DNA from 2 places in the Methylobacterium terrae genome. Region 1 is predicted to be linked to the other one. Evidence: predicted binding sites of a transcription regulator. Region 1 holds the regulator's gene; the other holds the start of a gene.
The links. The regulator LexA, encoded in region 1, represses DNA repair genes until DNA is damaged. The targets are predictions, from matches to a motif close to TGTTCNNNNTGTGTTCNG.

Region 1 (3,534 bases):
GCCGACGTGCCCCGCACCGAGGTGATCTTCGCCGACACCCATGACGGGATCGGTCCGCTCGGCGCCAAGTCGATGAGCGAGAGCCCGTTCAACCCCGTGGCGGCGGCCCTGGGGAATGCAATCCGGGACGCGACCGGCGCGCGGCTGACCGCGACGCCCTTCGCGCCCGACCGGATCTACCGACAGATCAGCGACGCCATCAGCAGCGGCGAGGAGGAGCGATGGACCTGAAGCGCGACGACGGCCTGACCCGGCCGAATGGTTCTTCCGGAGGAGGAGTCCTGGAGCGCACCTTCGCGCTCTCGGCCCACGGCACGACCGTGCGCACGGAGCTGCTCGCCGGGCTGACCACCTTCCTGACGATGGCCTACATCATCTTCGTCAACCCCAACATCCTGGGCGATGCCGGGATGCCGAAGGGCGCGGTGTTCGTCGCGACCTGCCTCGTCGCGGCGATCGGCTCGCTGGTGATGGCGTTCTACGCCAACTACCCGATCACGCTGGCGCCGGGCATGGGGCTCAACGCCTACTTCGCCTACGTGGTGGTGCTCCAGATGGGCTACACCTGGCAGGCGGCGCTCGGCGCGGTGTTCATCTCCGGCCTCCTCTTCATGGCCGTCACGCTGACCGGCCTGCGCCGGATCATCGTCGAGGGCATCCCGCGATCGATGCGCATCGCCATCACGGTCGGCATCGGGCTCTTCCTCGCCATCATCGCGCTGAAGAGCGCCGGCGTGGTGGCGGCGAGCCCGGCGACCTTCGTCACCCTCGGCGACCTGCACAAGCCGAGCGCGGTGCTGGCGGTGCTGGGCTTCCTGATCGTCGCGGTGCTCTCGGTGCGCAAGGTGCGCGGCGCGCTGCTGGCCGGCATCCTGACCGTCACGGCCCTCAGCTTCGTCGTCGCCGACAACAACTTCCAGGGCGTCGCCTCGCTGCCGCCCTCGATCGCCCCGACCCTGTTCGCCCTCGACATCACCGGCGCCCTGTCGGGCGGGCTCCTCAACGTGATCCTGGTATTCTTCCTCGTCGAGTTGTTCGACGCCACCGGCACGCTGATGGGCGTGGCCAACCGGGCGGGGCTGCTCACGCAAGGCAAGATGGAGCGCCTCGACAAGGCCCTGATGGCCGATTCCTCGTCGATCTTCGTCGGCTCGCTGCTCGGCACCTCGAGCACCACGGCGTATCTCGAGAGCGCGTCCGGCGTCGAGGAGGGCGGCCGCACCGGGCTCACCGCCGCCACGGTGGCGGTTCTCTTCCTCGCCTGCCTGTTCTTCGCGCCGCTCGCCGGCTCGGTCCCGGCCTACGCCACGGCCCCGGCCCTGTTCTACGTCGCCTGCCTGATGCTGCACGAGCTGGTCGACCTCGACTGGGACGACCTGACCGAGGTGCTGCCGGCCTGCGTCACGGCGCTCCTGATGCCCTTCACCTACTCGATCGCCAACGGCGTCGCCTTCGGCTTCATCACCTACGCGGTGATCAAGCTGCTCACCGGGCGGTTCCGGGAGGTGAAGCCGGTGGTGTGGGTGATCGCAGGCGTGTTCCTGTTCAAGTTCGTGGCGACGGGCAGCGCGCATTGAAGGGCGCACCGCCCGAACCCTCCCCTCTGCGGGGGAGGGTTCGGGCGTCGCCTCTCGACCCGCCTCAGTACTTCCGGACCAGGCTCACCAGCCGGCCCTGGATCCGCACCCGGTCGGGCCCGAGCACGCGGGTCTCGTAGGCCGGGTTGGCGGCTTCGAGCGCGATCGACGAGCCGCGGCGGCGCAGGCGCTTGAGGGTTGCCTCCTCGTCGTCGATCAGCGCCACGATGATGTCGCCGGTATTGGCGGTCTCCTGGCGGCGGATCACCACGAGGTCGCCGTCGAGGATGCCGGCCTCGATCATCGAGTCGCCGCGCACCTCCAGGGCGTAGTGCTCGCCGCTGGCGAGGAAGTCCGGCGACATCGCCACCGTGCGGCTCTGGCTCTGGATCGCCGAGATCGGCGTACCGGCGGCGATCCGGCCCATCACCGGCACGCTGACCGACTGGCCGTTCTCGTCCGATGCCGTCGCCATCGCGGGGATGCCGGCGGGCCGCTTCGGCTCGTGGGCGCGACCGCCCTCGACCACGCTGGGGTTGAACCGTACCACCTCGGCGCTCGGCGCGGCCTGCGCCGGCCCCGTCACCGTGTCGGGCAGGCGGATCACCTCGATCGCCCGGGCCCGGTTCGGCAGGCGGCGCAGGAAGCCGCGCTCCTCGAGCGCCGTGATCAGGCGGTGGATGCCCGATTTCGACTTGAGGTCGAGGGCGTCCTTCATCTCGTCGAAGGACGGGGGCACGCCCGTCTCGCGCATTCTCTGCTGAATGAAGCGGAGCAGGTCCAACTGCTTACGCGTGAGCATGTGACACTCTCATCCCCGCGCTGGCGCGCTCCGGAAACAAATCGCGAACATGGTAAGCGTTCCGCAAGTGTTCCGCAAGCGGGTCGGCGAAATCCGCGCGAGAGCACAGCAACGGCCCCCGGCAGAGAGGAGAGATCGAGCCTATTCGGGCGGGACGGGGCGTCAGCCCCGCCCCTTGCGCCCCTTGTATTTCGGCCGCTGGCCCGGAAACCCCTGCGTCGAGCGGCCGGTCGGGCGCTCGGCGTAGGAGAACGGCACCTCGCGGTCGGTGCCCGGGCCCATCTCGTCGAGGTCGGGCTCGCGGATGCGGGTGCCCTCGTCGGAGGTGCCCTTGCCGCCGGGGCCGTAGCCGAGCGGCTCGGGGCCGCGCCGCTTGCGCTTGGCGCCGAAGCGGCCGGCCTCGCGCTCGACGTCGGCCTGCTCGGCCATCGGGTCGTCGGCGATGGCGAGCTCGGTCGCCTGGAGGCGCTTGAGCTCGTCGCGCAGGCGCGCCGCCTCCTCGAAGTCGAGGTCGGCCGCCGCCGCCCGCATCCGCTTCTCGAGGTCGGCCATCACCGCCTTGAGGTTGTGGCCGACCGTGACAGCGGACTTGGCGAGCCCCGTATCGACCTGGACGTGGTCGCGCTCGTAGACGCTCTCCAGGATGTCCGAGATGTTGCGCTTCACGCTCTGGGGCGTGATGCCGTGCTCCTCGTTGTAGGCGAGCTGCTTCTTGCGCCGGCGCTCGGTCTCCGCCATCGCCCGCTCCATCGAGCCGGTGACGTGGTCGGCGTAGAGGATGCAGCGCGCCTCGGCGTTGCGGGCGGCCCGCCCGATGGTCTGGATCAGCGAGGTCTCGGAGCGCAGGAATCCTTCCTTGTCGGCGTCCAGGATGCCGACGAGGGCGCATTCCGGGATGTCGAGGCCCTCGCGCAGGAGGTTGATGCCGATCAGCACGTCGAAGGCGCCGAGGCGCAGGTCGCGGATGATCTCGATGCGCTCCAGGGTATCGATGTCGGAGTGCATGTAGCGGACCCGCACGCCGTTCTCGTGCAGGTACTCGGTCAGGTCCTCGGCCATGCGCTTGGTGAGCGTCGTCACCAGCGTCCGGTAGCCCGCGGCGGCCACCTCCTTCACCTCGCCGAGGAGGTCGTCGACCTGGGATCTCGCCGGTCG
Region 2 (3,534 bases), 910 kb from region 1:
GCGGGCTCCCCGGGGGGCGCGTCCTCGGGGAACAGCGAGCGCGCCTCCCCGGCGACCCAGGTCACCGCCTCCGGCGGCACGCCCTCGTGGATCAGCCGCCGGACCGCCTCGCGGAAACCCGCGAGGTCGGCGCCCGGCCGCAGGCGGATCGTGCGGAGCGCCATCTAGAACAGGCTCAGCTGGCGCGGCGGCTCGGCGAGGCGCGCGCGCAGGTCGAGCCGGTCGGTGAGCCGCACCGGCGCGTAATCGGCCGCGATCAGGAACGGCCGGGCGCGCTTGAGGCCCGAGGTGAGCCGCGCCACGTCGTCGAGCCGCAGGGTCGCGTGCCGGCGCGCCGCCACGATCTTGTCGACCGCCCGGACGCCGAGGCCCGGCACCCGCAGCAGCATCTCCCGGTCGGCCTTGTTGACGTCGACGGGGAAGCGGTCGCGGTTGCGCAGGGCCCAGGCGAGCTTCGGGTCGACGTCGAGGGCGAGCATGCCGGATTCGGTCGCCCCCGCCACGTCGTCGGGCGAGAACTCGTAGTACCGCATCAGCCAGTCGGCCTGGTACAGCCGGTGCTCGCGCTGGAGCGGCGGGGATTTGCTCGGCAGAATCGAGGCGGCGTCGGGAATCGGGCTGAAGGCCGAGTAGTAGATCCGCTTCAGGCCGTAATGGTCGTAGAGCCGCGCCGAGGTGCGGATCAGCGATTCGTCGGTGCTGGCATCGGCGCCGACGATCACCTGCGTCGATTGCCCGGCGGGGGCGAAGCGGCGCTTCTCCTCCTTCGCCTGCAGGATGCGCTCGCCCATCTGGCCCATCGCGGTCTGGATCGCGGCGCCGTCCTTCTCCGGCGCCAGCCGCTCCAGGCTCGCCTCGGTCGGCAGTTCGAGGTTGATCGAGAGCCGGTCGGCGTAGAGCCCGGCCTGCTCGATCAGCCACGGGCTCGCCTCGGGGATGGTCTTCAGGTGGATGTAGCCGCGAAAGCCGTGGCGCTGACGCAAGGTCTTGGCCACCCGGATCAGCTGCTCCATCGTGTGGTCGGGCGAGCGGATGATCCCGGAGGAGAGAAACAGCCCCTCGATGTAGTTGCGCTTGTAGAACTCGACCGTCAGCGTCACGACCTCGTCGACCGAGAACCGGGCCCGTCGCACGTTCGAGGAGCGCCGGTTGACGCAGTAGGCGCAGTCGAACAGGCAGTAATTGGTGAGCAGGATCTTGAGCAGCGAGACGCAGCGCCCGTCCGGCGTGTAGGCGTGGCAGATCCCGGCCCCGGTGGTCGAGCCGAGCCCGCCGGGTTCGGCCTTGCGCTTGGGCGCCCCCGACGAGGCGCAGGAGGCATCGTACTTCGCCGCGTCGGCGAGGATCGTGAGCTTCTTCTTCAGGGCGTCGTCCATACCGGCAACCTGGGCTCTGTTCTGGGTTCGTTCAAGGCGGAAGGCGGCGCGTCCCCGTGGTCGAAAGCCGCATCGGGGGTGCCGCGTCGCGGACCGCGCATCGGGAACCCGCCGCGCGCCCTCCCGTTATCCGCCTGATTGGAGTTCTTCTAATTCGCAAGGAGGCACGACATGACGACGACCCCGTCCGCGAACTGCCACAGCTGCCGCTACTACGACGACCACAAGCTCAACGGCGCCGCCGCGCAGGGCGAGGAGGGCCTGTGCCGCTTCAACCCGCCGGTGAGCCAGCCCGAGCCGCAAGGGCACGGCCTGTGGCCGGTGGTCTCGGCCCAGGATTGGTGCGGCCACTTCTCGCCGGAGATGATGGCGGGCGAGTGAGCCTGAGGTGCGGTGAGTTCCCGGAAGGCCGGCCCGCGAGGGTCGGCCTTTCTCGCGTTGCCGGTCCGAAGCGTCATCGAGCGGTCCGACCAACGCTCGGCATCGCCGGAACCCCGCCACCCTCGACACGTTGCGCAGGCTCCCGCCCCAACGGATGAGTGCCGATGCCGGACGATGTCACCGCCCTCTCGCGCCGCAGCCTGATGATGGCCGGCGGGGCCACCCTGGTCGGGATCGGCAGCGCGGCGGCGCAAGGGACGTCCGGGCAAGGGACGCCCGGGCCCGAGCGGCCGGTCGATACGGGCAAGGTCGAGAACGGCAAGGTCACGTTCCCGAACTGGCGCGGCCCGTCCGACCGCCCCTCCCCGCCGCCGCCGGCGCCGCTGCCGCCCTCCGAGCGGGTCGGCTTCGCGATCGTGGGCCTGGGGAGGCTGTCGCTGGAGGAGATCCTCCCGGCCTTCGGCGAGTGCCGCAAGGCGAAGCCCGTCGCGCTGATGTCGGGCTCGCCCGACAAGGCCAAGGCGGTGGCGGCGCAGCACGGCATCAGGCCCGAGGCAGTCTACGGCTACGACGGGTGGGACGCGCTCGCCCGCAACCCGGAGGTGAAGGCGGTCTACATCGTCACCCCGAACGCGCTGCACCGCGACCAGGTGATCGCCGCGGCCGGCGCCGGCAAGCACGTGCTGTGCGAGAAGCCGATGGCGACCTCCGCGGCGGAGGCGCGGGCGATGATCGACGCCTGCGCCACGGCGAAGGTGACGCTGATGATCGCCTATCGCTGCCAGTACGAGCCCTACAACCGCGAGGTCGTGCACCTGGCGCGCAGCGGCAAGTACGGCAAGGTCAAGCTGATCGAGGCGACCAACACCCAGACCATGAGCCTGCCCGAGCAGTGGCGGATGCGCAAGGCGCTGGCCGGCGGCGGCGCGCTGCCGGATATCGGGCTCTACTGCCTCAACGGGGTGCGGGCGCTGATGGGCGAGGAGCCGGTCTCCGTCCAGGCGCAGGTTCACTCGGTCGACGATCCCCTCTACCGCGAGGTCGAGGAGACGGTGGCGTTCACGCTGCGGTTCCCCTCCGGCGCGCTCGCCCTGTGCTCGACCAGCTACGGCGCCCACGAGACCCGCTCCCTGACCGTCCAGGCCGAGGGCGCGGCGATCCAGCTCCAGAACGCCTTCGCCTACCAGGGCCAGCGCCTGTTCCTGAGCCACCGCGAGGGCAGGGCCGAGGCGCGCGAGGAGCGGGTGCTGGGGCAGAAGAACCAGTTCGCCCTCGAGATCGACCACATGGCGACCTGCATCCTCGAGGGCCGCACCCCCCGCACCCCGGGCGAGGAGGGCCTGCAGGACCAGATCCTGATGGAGGCGATCTACGAGGCCGCCCGCACCGGGCAGACGGTGGCGCTGAAGCCTCCCGAGCGGAGCGTGGCGAGGGGCGAGAAGGACGGGCGCGCGAAAGGCCCGGACGGGAAGCCGCTGGACCAGACCCGCGGCCCCGAGCCGGAGGATGCGAGCTAGGGCCGCGCTCGGGTCGTCTCGCCACCGAACGCCGCTCCAGGTCCTTGATCACGCCGCCTCGTCCGACGAACCGGACACCGGTTCGTCGGGCAATGCTCTAGCCGAGGACGAAGGCCGGCAGCCCGTCGAGGTTCGTCGCGCGGGCGAGCGGCGCGGGCGCGTCCGGAGGAGCGGTCATCCCGGAGCGGTCGTGCCAGTAGGTCGGCAGCCCGGCCGCCCCCGTCCCGACGAGGTCGTAGGGCGAGCCGGCGACGAACAGG

Region 2: DK419_RS14665 (putative DNA modification/repair radical SAM protein) is a predicted target of LexA. The motif match lies at 1,394-1,411, and genes of this name have one in related genera.

The regions. Positions count from the first base shown of each region.
Region 1 is NZ_CP029553.1:2,264,028-2,267,561, reverse strand. Features, by position in the region: gene DK419_RS10170 (molybdopterin-dependent oxidoreductase) at 1-231, shown strand, start outside; gene DK419_RS10165 (NCS2 family permease) at 222-1,577, shown strand; gene lexA (transcriptional repressor LexA) at 1,642-2,379, opposite strand; gene uvrB (excinuclease ABC subunit UvrB) at 2,542-3,534, opposite strand, start outside.
Region 2 is NZ_CP029553.1:3,171,306-3,174,839, reverse strand. Features, by position in the region: gene DK419_RS14670 (UdgX family uracil-DNA binding protein) at 1-164, opposite strand, end outside; gene DK419_RS14665 (putative DNA modification/repair radical SAM protein) at 165-1,376, opposite strand; gene DK419_RS14660 (hypothetical protein) at 1,548-1,757, shown strand; gene DK419_RS14655 (Gfo/Idh/MocA family protein) at 1,922-3,274, shown strand; gene DK419_RS14650 (HAD-IA family hydrolase) at 3,372-3,534, opposite strand, start outside.